2 regions of the Actinomadura sp. SCN-SB genome follow, and region 1 is predicted to be linked to the other one. Evidence: riboswitches for the same ligand, from Rfam matches in the RefSeq annotation. Region 1 holds a riboswitch; the other holds the start of a gene.

What was found. A riboswitch is a leader RNA that binds a small molecule or an ion and turns the genes downstream of it on or off. The one in region 1 is predicted to bind thiamine pyrophosphate.
Region 2: it holds a riboswitch for thiamine pyrophosphate, as region 1 does, so the genes downstream of both, ACGWYJ_RS08675 (purine-cytosine permease family protein) here and thiO (glycine oxidase ThiO) in region 1, are expected to answer to the same signal.

What each region holds. Positions count from the first base shown of each region.
Region 1 is NZ_JBIMPP010000027.1:87,999-95,734, forward strand. Features, by position in the region: gene ACGWYJ_RS19260 (deoxyribonuclease IV) at 1-261, opposite strand, end outside; gene pknB (Stk1 family PASTA domain-containing Ser/Thr kinase) at 274-2,169, opposite strand; gene ACGWYJ_RS19270 (DMT family transporter) at 2,274-3,230, opposite strand; gene ACGWYJ_RS19275 (thiazole synthase) at 3,337-4,128, opposite strand; gene thiS (sulfur carrier protein ThiS) at 4,135-4,350, opposite strand; gene thiO (glycine oxidase ThiO) at 4,347-5,471, opposite strand; TPP riboswitch at 5,464-5,577, opposite strand; gene ACGWYJ_RS19290 (NAD(P)/FAD-dependent oxidoreductase) at 5,873-7,069, shown strand; gene ACGWYJ_RS19295 (Rv2175c family DNA-binding protein) at 7,131-7,514, shown strand; partial or broken gene thiE (thiamine phosphate synthase) at 7,646-7,736, shown strand, end outside.
Region 2 is NZ_JBIMPP010000010.1:79-7,814, reverse strand. Features, by position in the region: gene ACGWYJ_RS08700 (hypothetical protein) at 1-768, opposite strand, end outside; gene ACGWYJ_RS08695 (heavy-metal-associated domain-containing protein) at 770-976, opposite strand; gene ACGWYJ_RS08690 (Fpg/Nei family DNA glycosylase) at 1,295-2,158, shown strand; gene ACGWYJ_RS08685 (SSI family serine proteinase inhibitor) at 2,361-2,831, opposite strand; gene ACGWYJ_RS08680 (rhodanese-like domain-containing protein) at 2,878-3,213, shown strand; TPP riboswitch at 3,291-3,421, shown strand; gene ACGWYJ_RS08675 (purine-cytosine permease family protein) at 3,416-4,795, shown strand; gene ACGWYJ_RS08670 (PAS domain S-box protein) at 4,950-6,836, shown strand; gene ACGWYJ_RS08665 (ATP-binding protein) at 7,176-7,727, shown strand.

The DNA.
Region 1 (7,736 bases):
CGCGATGGACTTGGTCAGGGTCCCGGAGGTGGGAGAGCCCACGTTCACCAGGTAGGAGGTGTGGACGTAGACGGGGATCTCCTGCTCGCGCATCAGCGCGTCTTCGGCGGGTTTGCCCTCGGGGAGGGCCCAGCCGCGCGGGTTGGACACGAAGACCTGGACGGCTTCCGCGCCGATCTCGGCGGCGTACTTGAGACCGCCCGTGGCCAGGCCCCCCGCCACGGGCACGTGGCCCCCGATGGGGCTCTTCGGTGAGGTCATAGCGGGTTCAGCCTATGCCCAGATGGTGACCTCCGAGCCCCGGGGCGCGTTGCCGCCCGAGGGGGTCTGCGCGACCACCGTGTCGCGGACGCGGCTGCCGACCCGGACCTTGAAACCGGACGCGCGGAGGGCCTTGCGGGCGTCCTCGATCCGCTGGCCCCGGACGTCGGGCACGGGGATCTGCTCGCCGTCCGCGCGTTCGCCGTCGTCACAGAAGAACCTGCCGATGAAGCAGTCGCGTTCCTTGACCACGATGCGGACCCGGTCGCCGCGCGAGACGCCGGTGCCGGGGCCGGGACTCTGCTCGATGACCGTACCGGGCGGGCCGGGGCCCTTCCGGCGGCGGTCGACGTCGACGTCCAGGCCCATGGAGCGCAACTGGTTCGCGGCCTCGTCGCCGTTGCGGCCCACGAGCGAGGGCATCTCCATGCCTCGGCTGACCACGATGTCCACCGGCTCGTCGGGGGACTGCTTCTGCCCGGCGGGCGGCTTCGTGCGGATGACGTGGTCGCGGTCGTGGCTCTGGGACGTGGTCGCGGTCACCTTGCCCGGCGTGAAGCCCCGGTCCCGGAGGATCTTCCTGGCCTCGTCCACGGGCTTGCCGGTCACGTCCGGCACCTCCCTGGGGACGCGGCCCTTGGACGGGAAGAGGGTGACCAGGGAGCCGTCGGTGAGGCGGCTGCCGGGACCCGGCTCGGACCGCGCGACCTCGCCCTTCTTGACCTTGTCGCTGTACACGGCGTCGCCGATCCGGACGGTCATGCCGCCGTCCTCCAGCTTCGCCCGCGCGTCCGCCACGGGCATCCCGATGATGGTGTCGGGGACGTGGTCGTACTGGCCCGAGGTCTGGTACCAGACCGCCCAGCCCAGGATGACCGCCGCCACCGCGCCGATCGCGATCAGCACGTAGCGGCCGGTCAGGACGCTGATGGCGAGGTCGCCCGGGGAACGGGGCGGCGGCACCGGCGCGGGCGCGGTGCGCGCGTCGAAGACCCTGGTGGAGCCGTCGGCCGCCGGGCGGGGCTGCGCGGCGGGCATGCCCACCCGCCGGTCGATGTCGCGGGGGAGGCCCGCGTGCACCTGGGCCACCTCGCCCAGGAAGACGTTCGCGTCCTGCGGGCGCTCCTGGGGCTGGCGTGCGGTGGCGCGCAGCACCAGGGCGTCCAGGGGGTGCGGCAGCCCCGGCACCAGGGTGGACGGGGCGGGGATCGGGTCGTTGACGTGCTTGTACGCGACCGCGAGCGGGGTGTCGCCCTGATGCGGGAGCGTGCCGGTGAGCAGCTCGAACAGCATGACGCCCGCGGCGTACACGTCGGAGCGCACGTCGGCGTGGCCGGACAGGACCTGCTCGGGCGCGAGATAGCCGACCGTGCCGATGATCACGCCGGTCTTGGTCATCCCGGACGCGGTCTCGGCCCGCGCGAGCCCGAAGTCGGCGACCTTGGCCTGGCCGTCCTCGGTGAGCAGCACGTTCTCCGGCTTGACGTCGCGGTGCACGAGGCCGGCGCGGTGCGCGGCGCCCAGCGCGGCCAGCACCGGCTGCATGATCTCCAGGGCGGCGCGCGGGCCCAGCCGGCCGCGTTCGGTGAGCAGGTCGCGCAGCGTGCGGCCGCGGACGTACTCCATCACCAGGTAGACGTGCTCGCCGTCGGCGCCCTGGTCGTAGACCGCGACCACGTTAGGGTTGGAGAGCGCGGCGGCGGCCTTGGCCTCGCCGATGAACCGGCGGACGAAGTCCTCGTCGGTGGCCAGCGCGGCGTGCATCACCTTGATCGCCACCGTGCGGTCGAGGCGCATGTCGCGGCCCATGTAGACGGTGGCCATCCCGCCACGGGCGACGCGGGATTCGATGCGGTACCGCCCGTCGAGCACCTGCCCGACGAGGGGGTCAGCGACCGTAGCGTCCATCAGAGCGAGTGTAAGGGCCTTCCCGAACGGAACCCATCAGCCCGCAGGACTACCGACGGGCCGATCCTCGGCGGCGGGGCCGGGCCTTCGCAGGCCGCCGGCGCCTAGCGTACCGCCTTGCCGCCCGCCGGGACGGGCGCGGGAGCGGGCTCCGCCACCCCGCGAGGGCGCGGGTTCCGGCGCGCCACGGCAACGCCGCCCAGGCACAGGAGGCCGCCGGCGAGCGTCAGCCATTCCGGTACCTCGCCGAGCGTCGCCCACGACATCACCACGACCAGGGCAGGGGCGGCGTAGGTGGTGGCGCCCATCTTGCCCGCCGAGGTGCGGGCCAGCGCGTACGCCCAGGTGGTGAACGCCAGCGCGGTCGGGAAGACGCCCAGGTAGATCATGTTGAGGGTCGCGGAGGCCGAGGCGTCGCCGACCTCGCTTGCCAGCCGGCCCGCGAACGGCAGGCACGCCACCGCGCCGATCAGGCAGCCGTACGTGGTGACCTGAAGCGCCGACGCCCGCCGCAGCGCCGGCTTCTGACTGACGACGCCCGCCGCGTACGTCACGGCCGCGACCAGGCAGAGCAGCACGCCCAGCAGCGAGGCGTGGCCCTCGTCCGACATCGAGTACCCGACCACCACGGCACCGGCGAACGACACCGCCATCCCCGCCATCAGCCGGGGCGGGAAGCCCTCCTTGAGCAGCCAGCCGCCCAGCAGCGCGATGAGCAGCGGGCCGATGTTCACCACCATCGCGGCGGTGCCCGCGTCGACCTGCTGCTCGCCCCAGTTCAGCGCGACGTTGTACAGGCCGAACCACAGCACTCCGGACGCGGCGATCCCGGGCCAGGCCGCGCGGGGAGGCAGGCCCTCACGGCGGATCAGGCAGATCACGCCGAGGGTGACGGCCCCGGCCAGCAGCCGTCCCAGCGCCAGCGCACCCGGCGAGTAGTCCTCGCCGGCGCTGCGGATGGACACGAAGGCGGAGGCCCAGAACACGACCGTGACGGTCGCGGCGGCCAGCGCCAGACGGTTCACCCTCGGCGCGGTTCCGCCGCTTTCGCCCTGAATCATGTGCCGTACCCTGGATCGGAGGTTCGAGGGACGGCGACCAGTCTCGCCCCGCCGATCTTTCAGGTCCAGCGATTATTGCTACAGGGAACGCTTTAGTGTTCCTTCACTATGGTGTGGCGAGGCCCTCCCAGGGCGACGACGCCTGGGCGTACCGGCGCATGGGAATCCGCCCCGCCAGGCGGGCCAGCCGACCCGCCTCCACCGCGTGGCGCATCGCCGCGGCCATCCGCTCCGGCGACTGCGCCCGGGTGACCGCCGTCGCGAGCAGAACGGCGTCGCAGCCCAGCTCCATCGCCAGCGCGGCATCGCTGGCGGTCCCCAGACCCGCGTCCAGGATCACCGGGACGCCCGCGTCCTCCACGATCAGCTCGATGTTGTGCGGGTTGCGGATGCCCAGGCCCGACCCGATCGGGGAGCCCAGCGGCATCACCGCCGCGCAGCCCGCCTGCTCCAGGCGGCGCGCCAGCACAGGATCGTCGTTGGTGTACGGGAGGACCACGAACCCGTCGGCCACCAACTGCTCGGCCGCCTCCACCAGCTCGATCGGATCCGGCAGCAGCGTGCGCTCGTCCGCGATGACCTCCAGCTTCACCCAGTTGGTGCCCAGCGCCTCACGGGCCAGCTTCGCGGTGAGCACCGCCTCGCCCGCCGTGAAACACCCGGCGGTGTTCGGCAGCACCCGGATCCCGCACTCGTTCAGCACGTCCAGGACCGAACCGCGGGCGGAGGGATCGACCCGCCGCATCGCGACGGTGGTGAGGGCGGTGCCGGACGCGACCAGGGCCGAGCGCAGCACGCTCATGCTCGGCGCGCCCCCCGTCCCCATGATCAACCGCGAGGGGATCTCCTCGCCCGCGATGACCAGCGGCTCGACATCATGGCCTGTGTCCTGCTTCACGGGGGTTCAGCCTCCCTGTACGGCGGTCAGCACCTCAAGCCGATCCGCCTCCTGCAACGTCGTGGCGGCCCAGTCCGCACGACGCACGACCTCGCCGTTCAACGCCGCCGCCACCCCGGCCGTCTCCGGACCCGACCGGCCGGTCGCGCCGCTGACCGCGTCCGCCACGCTGGTGCCCTCGGGGAGCTCGCGCCGCTCCCCGTTCACGATCACGTTGATCACGCTGTCCCATCCTTGGGTCGCTCGGGGACGAAGGGACGGCCCACCTCGGGCACCGTGCCGTCCAGCAACACCTCGGTGAGGATGTCGGCGCTGACCGGGGTGAGCAGGATTCCGTTGCGATAATGGCCCGTTCCCACGACGAGACCGGGCAGGGCCGTGGGCCCCATCAGCGGGGCGTTGTCGGGAGAGCCGGGACGCAACCCGGCCGACACCTCGGCGAACTCCAGCTCCGTGATGCCGGGGAGCAACTCGCGCGCGTCCCGCAGCAACTCCCACAGGCCGCCCGCGGTCACCCGGGTGTCGAAACCCATCTCCTCCTGGGTGGCACCGACCACGATCTCCCCGTCCGCCCTGGGCACCAGATAGATCGAGGACCCCTTCACCAGCCCGCGCGTAGACCGCCGCAAGAACGGAACGGCCGTACGGAGCCGGATCACCTGCCCCTTCACCGGACGCACCGGAGGCAGCACCTCCTCAGGCACCCCCTCCAAGCCCCCCGACCAGGCACCGGCGGCCAGCAGCACCCGCTCCGCCCGGACCTCGCCACCGCCCTCCAGCCGCACCCCCACCGCGACGTCCCTCTCGACGATCACACCGGTGGCGCGCCGCCGCACCATCCGCACACCACGCTTCTCCGCCGCCGCCAGCAGCGCCGGAGCCAGCCGCCGAGGATCGACCGAACCGTCCTCGGAAGCCAGCAGGCCACCGCGCACACCAGGCGCCAGCATCGGCTCCAGCTTGCGGCACTCGCGCCCCGTCAACGCCTCGGTGGGAATCCCCCACCTCTCCTGGAGCCGCCGCACCTCGTCCAGATAACGCAGATCGTCCGCGTCGAACGCGACCTCAAGGATGCCGTCGGCGCGGTAACCCGTACCGAGCCCCGTCTCCTCCTCAAGCTCCGCGACGAACGCCCCATACCGGTCACGGGACGCCAGCCCTAACGCGAGCAGCCGCTCCTCCCCGTACGCGACCTCGCTCACCGGAGTCAACATCCCCGCCGCCACGGCCGACGCGCCACTGCCCGGCTCCGGATCCACCAGCGTCACCACGGCCCCCCGCGCCGCCGCGCGCCACGCGGTGGCCAGGCCGATCACACCCGCCCCGATGATCGCGATCTCCATGTCGCCACGCTCCCTTCGCCGGCATGATCCGGATCAGGTTCTGCGGTCGGCGGCCCATCCCAGCCGCCCTCTCAGCCCGGTCGAACCGGACTCCCGCGCGGTTTTAGTCTATTGCAAGCGAGAGCTGCGCTCCTCGCCTGGCGGCTCGTCGCGCTGTGCTTTTTTGGCGGTGCCTGCGGCGTCGGGCGCTGGGCGCCCTCCTTCTCCGGCACCGCGTGCGATCGCTGCATCGCTCCGACTCGCCCAGGGGCTCGCTGCGCGATCAGGGTCTCGCTGGCGCTCGCCCCTGCCTTCGGTCGCGATCGCGGCGCTTGGGCGCCGTTCGGGGCTGGGGTTGGCTGGCTGGGGTGGTTGGGTGGTCGTTCGGGGTTGGGGGGTCGGGGCAGGGCACAATGAGCGCTGTGACGATCATTGTGGTGGGTGGCGGTCTGGCGGGGGTGCGGGCCGTTGAGAGCCTGCGGGGCAAGGGATTTCAGGGTGAGCTGACGTTGGTGTCGGCCGAGGAGCATCGGCCTTACGATCGGCCGCCGCTGTCCAAGGCCGTTCTGATGGGGGAGACCGACGACACCACGGTGGACGCCGATTGGGACTCGCTTGGGGTCCGGCTGCTTCTCGGTGAGAGCGCGACCGGTCTGCGGCCGGGGACGGCACGTGGCGGGACGCTGGCCACGACGGCGGGTGAGATGGCGTTCGACGGTCTGGTCATCGCCACCGGGGCGGAGCCGATCAGGCTGCCAGGGGACGGCGAGCAGCATGTACTGCGGACCATCGAGGACGCCCGCGTGATCCGCGACCGGCTGACGGAGGGGGCGCGGGTCGTCATCGTCGGGGCCGGGTGGATCGGGGCGGAGGTCGCCACGGCCGCGGCCAAGAAGGGTTGCGCCGTGACGGTGGTGGAGGCGGCGGACACGCCGCTGGCCAACGCGATCGGTCCGGAGGTCGGCGCGCTCACCGTTCCCTGGTACGCGGAGGCGGGGGTGGAGCTGCGTACGGGTGTCAAGGTGGCCGAGGTGGAGGACGGCGGGCTCGCTCTGGCCGGTGGCGGCCGGATCGAGGCCGACCTGGTGCTGGTGGGCGTTGGTGTGCGGCCCCGCCTGGAGTGGCTGGACGGTTCGGGGCTGCTGGTCGAACGCGGGATCGTCACCGACGAGGCGTTCAGGACGAGCGTGGGGACCGATGTGCGTTCCGACATCGTGGCGGTGGGCGACTGCGCCGAATGGTGGTCGCGGCGGTATGGGCGGCGCCTGCTCGTCGAGCACTGGGACACCGCGCTCAACGCCCCGTCCGTCGCCGCGGCGACGCTCCTTGGCGAGGACGCGGCGTATGACGCCGTCCCGTACTTCTGGTCGGAGCAGTTCGGGCGGATGGTGCAGTACTCGGGGCACCACCCCGGGTCCGAGCGGCTCGTCCACCGGGGGGACCCGTCCGAGGGCAAGTGGGCCGTGTGCTGGCTGACCGGTGACCGGCTGGACGCCGTCCTGACCGTGGACAAGCCCCGCGACCTCGTCCAGGCACGGCGCATCATCGCCGCAGGTACGCCCGTGGATCCCGACGCGGTGGCCGATCCGGGCGCGCAGCTCAGGCAGGCGGTGCGCTGACCGGTCCGCAAGGCCGGATCCGGCGGGTTTGAGCGAAGCGGGCGCGTGGTAGCAAGGGGGCGTGACGCAACTGCACGCAACCGTGGAAAGCGCTCTCGACCCCCAGACCGACGCCCTCGCCGGCGAGTGGATCTCCCTCCCCGAGGCGACCGAGCGGCTCGGTATCAAGCCCGGCCGGATCAAGCAACTGCTCAGCGAGCGCAAGCTGCTGGCGGTCCGGCGCGGAGGAAAGCCGATGGTGCCCGCCGCCTTCATCAAGGACGGCCAGGTCATCAAGGGGCTCTCCGGCACGCTGACGCTGCTGTCGGACGCGGGCTACGACGATGTGGAGACGCTGCGGTGGCTGTTCACCGCGGACGACACCCCCCCCGGAACCCCCGTCCAGGCGCTCAGCGAGAACCGGGGCACCGAGGTCCGCCGGCGCGCCCAGGCGCTCGCCTTCTGAGGGGCGCGGCGAGAGCACCCGGCGTACGAGGAAGAACACGCACGTGACAGGATCGCGGGGTCACGCGCGACGGTACTCGCGCGCGGCCCCGCGACCATCGTGACACCGCACGGAAGGAACCGGCCCTCACCGTGTCCAGGCACCTCCCCTCCGACCGCGCCGTGGCCCTGCGCGCACGGCTCGCCCAGGCCCGGCTCTACCTCTGCACGGACGCCCGGGAGC
Region 2 (7,736 bases), on a different contig from region 1:
GCCCGGCTCGCCGTCCGGGTGGACGTGCAGGTAGGCGAGATCGCGGTCGCGCAGGGCCACGAGGTGACCGTACGCCTCCAGGTACGGCTCCAGGTCGGTGACCGGGCGGCCGTCCTTGCTCACGGTCAGGGTGATCTTGCTCGATCGTCCCGGGACCAGCGCCCCGTCCAGCCGGACCTCGTACCCGTCCACCTCGGCGACCTGCGCGGGCGCCGGGAGCGGCGTGGGCTCGTAGTCGCCCGGGGCGGTGATGTCGGTGCCCAGGGTGAGCTGCTTGGGCGCGCCCTCGGGCTGGACGTCGGTGAAGAACCGGTAGGCCCCGGGGTCGGGCAGCGTGAGCGGGATCGTCCAGACGCCGCCGCCGGCCTCCGTGGGGTGGAGGTGCTGGAAGCCCGACAGATCACGGCGGGCGATGATCAGATGGAGCTTCTTGCCGTGGAGGGGCGTGTAGCGGGTGACGGGCTTGCCGTCGGGGCCGTTCACGGTGAAGCGGAAGTCGGTGCGCTTGCCCGCCGGGATCGTGGTGGTCCCAGGGTTGAGGGTGTAGCCGTCCTGGGACACCTGGAGACCTCCGGGTAGGGGGGTAGGGGTATTGCCGCCGCCATGTGAGGAGCCTCCGCGACCGTGCCCGCCCTCTCCGTGCCCGGCGGTCCGGGACGCGCCGGGGTCGGCGCCCACGGGGCCGGTCAGCGCGCCGACCCCGAGGGCGCCTCCGAAGACGGCGGCCAGGCCCAGGGCGTAGGCACCCAGCTTGGTCGCTACGTTCATGTCATGCCTTCAACTCGTATCCGGCCTCCTCGACGGCCTCCCGGACCTGGGCGTCGTCGAGGGGGGAGTCACTGGTCACGGTCACTCGCCCGGAGTCCAGGTCGACGGCCACGGCGTGCACGCCGGTGATCTGCCCGACCTCTTCCCGGACCGCGTTCACGCAGTGCGAGCAGGTCATTCCGGTCACGGTGTAGGTGGCGGTGGTCATGCGGCGCTCCCTCTACGGTCGGCTTATTACCCCTGGGGGGTATTTCATGGTCCTCATGCTGCCACAGCGTTCATGGGACTGCAACCCCTACCCCCCAGGGGTGATTTCGCGATCCCGCTCACACTCCGGCGGCCCGCGAAGTTATCCACACCCCGAACACCCGGGCGACGACCCGAGGGCGGGGAATTTTGTCCGAGTTTGCAGGGCTCTATCCTGCGAAAGCATCGAACACCCGGGCCCCCGCCCGTCCATCCACAAATTTGTCCACAGGCTTCCACAGGGCTGTGGACACCCTCCGCCGTCACCGATACTGAAACCATGCCTGAACTACCCGAGGTCGAGGCCCTGGCCGGCTTCCTGCGCGAACGCGCGACCGGTCATGCCGTCGCCCGCGTCGATGTTCTCGCCATCTCGGCGCTGAAGACCTACGACCCGCCGGTCTCAGCGCTGGGCGGGCTGACCGTGACCGGGGTCACCAGGCACGGCAAGTTCCTCGACCTCGACATCGACGGGCTCCACCTGGTCGTCCACCTGGCCCGCGCGGGCTGGCTGCGCTGGCGCGAGGAACTGCCCACCAGACCCGTGCGCCCCGGCGGCAAGAACCCGCTGGCCCTGCGCGTCCACCTCGACGACGGCTCGGGCTTCGACCTGACCGAGGCCGGGACCAAGAAGGGCCTGGCGGTGTACGTCGTCCGCGACCCCCAGGAGGTCCCCGGCGTGGCCTCGCTGGGCCCCGACCCCCTGGACGAGACGTTCACCGCCGACACGCTGCGCGACATCGTCCAGGGCAAGCGCACCCAGATCAAGGGCCTTCTCCGCGACCAGAAGATCATCGCGGGCATCGGCAACGCCTACTCCGACGAGGTCCTGCACGCGGCGAGGATGTCCCCCTTCAAGATCGCCTCGTCCCTGACCGACGAGGACGTCGAGACCCTGCACCGGGCCATCGTCGAGACCCTCGGCGACGCCGTCGAACGCTCCCGCGGCCTGGCCGCCCAGGATCTCAAGGGCGAGAAGAAGACCGGCCTCCGCGTCCACGCCCGCACCGGCCAGAAGTGCCCGGTCTGCGGCGACACGATCCGCGAGGTCTCGTTCGCCGACTCCTCCCTCCAGTACTGCCCCACCTGCCAGACCGGCGGCAAACCCCTGGCCGACCGCCGCCTCTCCCGCCTCCTCAAGTGACACAGGGCGCGGCCGAGCAGACCCCCACGCGACGACCAGAACCGGGTTCACGTCCGCGCCGGCACACAGGCCCAACGCGCCTTCAAGATCGAGTTCACCCTGCGCGGCGTCGCGACCCTTGGAGGGCGGGTGGTGTGGATCGACGCTTCAGGGACACGCGAAGGGTCCGCGCTGGGGCGGACACCCCCGGGCTGGTGTGTGGTCAGCGGACCTTGGGGACGTCGCCGAAGAGGGGGGCGACCTTGCTCCAGCGGTTGAGCTCGCAGCCGTCGCCGCGGGTGAACCTGGCGTTGACGGGCTGGTCGCGCCACGTGCCCTTGACCGTCGCCACCTCGGGGCCACCGTAGATCTTGGTGCAGATCTGGTCGGCCGGTATGGGTTTGAACGGGTCCTGGGTGGCGGCGAGCTTGGCGCACGCCTGCTCGGCCTTGGGATGGTCGCCGCCCACGGGGTCGCAGCGCAGCGTCCAGGTCTTGGCCGGTGCCTGCGGGGACGCCTTGACCTGGATGGTCAGCGTGTCGCCCTGGGCGGACGGGCTGACGGACGAGGTGGCGGGAGAACGGTCGGCGGGGTCGTTGGCGGGTTGGTTGGATGCCTGTTCGGAGCCGCAGCCGGCCGATGCCAGGATCATGGCCAGGCCGGGCGCGGTGAAAAGGAGCGTCCGATACCGCATGCGTGATTCGACGTGACAGGGGTCCACACGGTTCCATGGAGGTGTGATGAATTTCGGGGACGATGTCCCGGCGGTGGACGCACAGGACGTTCCGCAGGACGCGTACCTGCTGGATGTGCGTGAACAGGACGAGTGGGACGCGGGTCACGCGCCCCAGGCCGTGCACATCCCGATGGGGCGGCTGCGCGATCGCGCCGCCGAGGTCCCGCGTGACCAGGAGATCTACGTGATCTGCCGGTCGGGGGCGCGCTCGGCCCAGGTGACGGTCGCGCTGAACCAGGCGGGCTGGCTGGCGAGGAACGTGGACGGCGGCATGAAGCGGTGGGCCGAGGTGGGCCGGCCGATGGAGACCGACACCGGCGCCCCGCCCTACGTCGCCTGACCTCCTCGCTCCGTGGTGACGGCCACCGCGCGGGTCGGTGGTGGTTTTGTGCGCGTTGCATAGGTACGATCCCTTCGACCGATTTTCGCGGGAGCTCGGGCCAACCGGGCTGAGAGGGCGGCCGGAGCCGATGACGGCTCGCATGGCGCCGCCGACCGCCTGAACCTGTCCGGGTAATGCCGGCGTAGGGAGCGTGTCTCCGGTGTCCGACACGAGCGTCACCGTCGAACGACGTCCGCGCGACGAGGTCCCCTTCACCCTTGAGGAGCCGGCGCCGCGGGCGCTGGGATTCTGGGACCAGGGCGCGTTCTGGGCCAACCTGGGCGTGAGCCTCTTCGCGTTCTCCGGCGCGTACACCGTGCTGGCACCGGACGAGAACGGCCGTCCCACCCTGTCGATCGCCGCGGGGATCGTCGCGATGGTCGTCGGTACGGCGCTGGGCGGGCTCATGCTGGGCCTGGCGGCGGCGCCGGGCGCGCGGACGGGACAGCCCGCGATGGTGCTGCTGCGCGGGCTCTTCGGGGCCCGGCTCTCGTACCTGCCGACCGTGCTGAACATCGCGCAGCTGATCGGCTGGGGCACCTTCGAGCTGATCGTGATCGCGGACGCGGCCCGCACGCTGTGGGACGGGGTGCCGCGCTGGGGCTATGTGATCGCGGCCGGGCTCCTCACGACCGCGCTGACGATCTGGCCGCTGGGCTCGGTACGCCTGCTGCGCCGCTATGTCACCGCCGCCGTGATGATCGCGCTGGTGTACTTCTACGTCCAGCTTCTGCGCGAGCCGCTGCCGGACCTGACCGAGGGGTCGTGGGGCGGGTTCTGGATCGGCGCGGACGCGGCGCTGGCGGTGTCGATCTCCTGGGTCCCGCTGGCGGCCGACTACACCCGGCACGCCCGTTCGGCGCGGGGCGCGTTCGGCGCCGCCGCGGTGGGCTACTCGGCCACGCAGATCTTCGCGTACGTGCTGGGCCTGCTGGCGCTGGCCCTGGTGGCGGGCGACTCGTCGAAGGTGTTCGACCCGTTCCTCGGCGTCGCGCTGGGCACGCTGTTCTTCGCCGTGTTCGTGCTGCGCGAGGCCGACCAGTCGTTCGCCAACGTGTACTCCACCGCGGTGTCCATCCAGAACCTCGTCCCGCGCGCCGACCGCAGAGTGCTGACGATCGCGCTCGGCGCGGTGATCACCGGTCTCGCGCTGCTGCTGGACATCGGGGACTACGCGGCGTTCCTGTCCCTCATCGGCTCGGTGTTCGTGCCGATGCTGGGCGTGCTGGCCGCCGACTTCTTCCTGGGCAGGGGACGTCTCCGCGCCGCGCTGGGCAAGGCCCCCGTGGACGAGCTCGGCTGGAACATGGAGCGCGACGCCCCGTCCCGCTGGGGCATGATCGCGGCCTGGGCGGCCGGGTTCGTCGTCTACCAGCTGATCTACCCGGGCGGGGTGAGCTGGTGGGCGAGCTTCTGGCAGGACGTCCAGGGCGCGATCGGGTTCACGCCGCAGTCCTGGATGAGCGCGTCGCTGCTGTCGTTCCTGGTCGCCGGTCTCGCCGCGCTCGCCGCCGGACGGGTCGCCCGCGGCCGCGGGTGAATCCTTCGCCTTCCGATAAGCGCGCAGGTGGGCGGCGGCGATGTCACTTCCGTCTGTTACCGGGCTGACGTGGCGTTTTTCCGTAGACCAGGGACCAAGAGCAAGAACTTTTCACCGGCGGTTACCCGGCGGCGCGCAGGGTCGCGATGGCACGATGACAGGCGTGCAGTCCGTTCACGACCCCATCGCCCGCGCCGTCATCGAGTGCGCGGCCGACGCGATCGTGGCGGTGGACGAGCGGTCCCGGGTGACCGTCTGGAACCCGGCGGCCGAGCGGATGTTCGGCTGGACGGCGCAGGAGGTCCTGGGGCGCCGGTCGCCGATCGTCCCGGACGAGCTGATGGCCGAGCACAACGCCGTCCAGGAGCGGCTGCTGACCCGCCGCGAGGGCGACGGCGGGCAGATCTCCATCGCCACCCGCCGCTTCCACCGGGACGGGCGGCTGATCGACGTCCTGATCGACACCAGCCTGCTGAAGGACCGGGACGGCGGCCTGCTGGGCTGGGTCGGCGTCTACCACCCGGTGGAGGACGACGAGGCCGCCCAGCACCACACCGCCGAGCGGGCCCGGCTGGTGCGCCGCCTCAACGACATCGTCGCCGACCTCAACGCCGAGCTCGACCTCGGCACGGTGCTGGACCGGATCACCGGCGCGCTGATCGAGCTGACCGGCGCCGACGCGGGTGGCTTCGTCCGGATCGAGGGCGACCGGCTGCGTCTGGTCAGCATGTCGGGGCTGCCGGAACGGATGCGCGGCACCACCGCCGACCTGCGTTCCAGCCTCGTCGGCGAGCTGCTGCGGTCGGGCCGGACGGTCCGGCTGGCCACCGGTGAGCAGCGGCTGGGCGACCTGATCTGGTCGGAGCTGGAGGGGCTGCACACGGTCGCGCTCGGCCTGTCGTTCCTGCAGAACAAGCCGTACGGGGCGCTGTACGCGCTGTTCTCCGGGCGCAAAGTGGGGCACACCGAGCTGGAACTGCTGGAGCTGCTGGCCGGGCACGCCGGGGTGGCGGTCGGCAACGCCGTCGCGTACGCCGAGGTGGTGCGGCAGCGCGCGCACGAGCGCGCCGTGATCGACTCCAGCGCGGACGGGATCGCGGTGCTCGACCGCGACGGGCTGGTCCGCCAGTGGAACCCGGCCGCGCACGCGCTCACCGGCATCCCGCCCGAGGAGGCGGTCGGCCGGCGGCTGCCGTTCGAGCTGCCCAAGATCGGGGAGATGCTGACGCTGCCGCTGGAGTCGGGCGTGTGGCTGAACGTGCTCGCCGCGGAGATCGAGGAGACCGGCGAGCTGGTGGTCGACTTCCGCGACGTCACCGAGGCCAAGGCGCTGGAGGAGGCCAAGGACCTCTTCCTCGCCACCACCAGCCACGAGCTGCGCACCCCCGTCACGGTCGTCCAGGGGTACGCCAGCACGCTCACCCATCGGTGGGACGAGCTGGCCGACGCCGACCGGCGGGCGGCGGTCGCCACCATCGCCGACCGCGCCCAGTCCCTCGGCCGCCTGGTGGAGCACCTGCTGCGCGGCGCCCGCGCGGGAGCCGACGAGCTGGCGGTGACGATCGAGACGTTCGACCTGGCCAAGGTGCTGGAGGGCGTGGTGGCCGGGTTCCGCTCGCTGTCGGACCTGCACCGGGTCGAGCTGGAGATCGCCGACGGCCTCCCGCCGGCCCGCGGGGACGCGCTCGCCACCGACATCGTCGTGGGACAGCTGCTGGAGAACGCCTTCAAGTACTCGCCGGACGGCGGCCGCGTCCTGGTCACCGCGCACCGCGAGGGCGCCGAGCTGGTGGTCGGCGTGGTGGACGAGGGCATCGGCATCGCCCCGGGCGACCATGAGCGGATCTTCGAGCGGTTCGTCCAGGGAGAGGCGGGCGACCGCCGCAGGTTCGGGGGCGTCGGACTGGGCCTGTATATCGTCAAGCGCCTCACCGAGGCGCAGGGCGGCCAGATCTCCGCGCATCCGGCGCCGTCGTCCGAGGACGGCCGCACCGGCACCCGCATGTGCCTGAGACTCGCGGTGGCCGGCGACGCCGAATGATCATCCGGCGGCCGTTACCCGAATGTTACGGACGCCGGACGGTCGTTGCTGGGAGGTCACACCACCGAACCCGCCCATCCGCGCCGCTGTGACGGACGAAACGCGCGCGCGAGGAGTAATCCGCCGTCCACTGGAAAGATCCCTAGTGGATTTCCGCTGGAAGAGCGGCGGAGTTCACACCGCGGACGGGGGTGAGGGCCGTGACCGGACGGTCGCTCACTCGTTGTGCCCGCAAGCAGGGTGTTGCCACCAGGTTTCCACATCCAGCCTTTCGGGCATTTCGGACGTACCGGAAAGGGCCGGGCCGTAACGGCCATCGAACGCGCAGGGTCACGGGAGGTGAGGGCGTCGAGCGTGGTCATGCTGCCCTACGCGCCGTCCAGCGTCGCTGTCGCCCGTAGACGCCTCAGCTCCGAGTTGCTCGCGTCGGGCGTCTACGAGTCGGTGGTGGACGACGCCAGCGTCATCATCAGTGAACTCCTCAGCAACGCCCTCCGCCACGCGCGTCCCCTTCCCTCCGGCCAGGTCCGCCTGTCCTGGTCCCGCAAGGACGACATGATCGAACTGTCGGTGAGCGATGGCGGCGCCAACACCGAGCCCAGGCGCGGCCCCGGGACCCTCTCCTCCCTGGGCGGCCGGGGCCTGGGAATCGTCGAGGCCCTCGCCGAAGGCTGGGGCGTACGCCACGACGAGGGAACCACCACGGTCTGGGCCGTCCTGCGAGCCCCCAAGACGGCCGACCGAGACTCCTCGGACCCGGCCTCACTCCCCAGCTTCGAGGGCTTCGACTTCGACGAGTTCGGCGAGCTGACCGACGAACGCGAGAACGAACCCGCCTACCGCCAAGACGACCCCCGAGGTGCCTCCTCCCGCCAGGCCTACCCCGCCTGAAGCACCCAC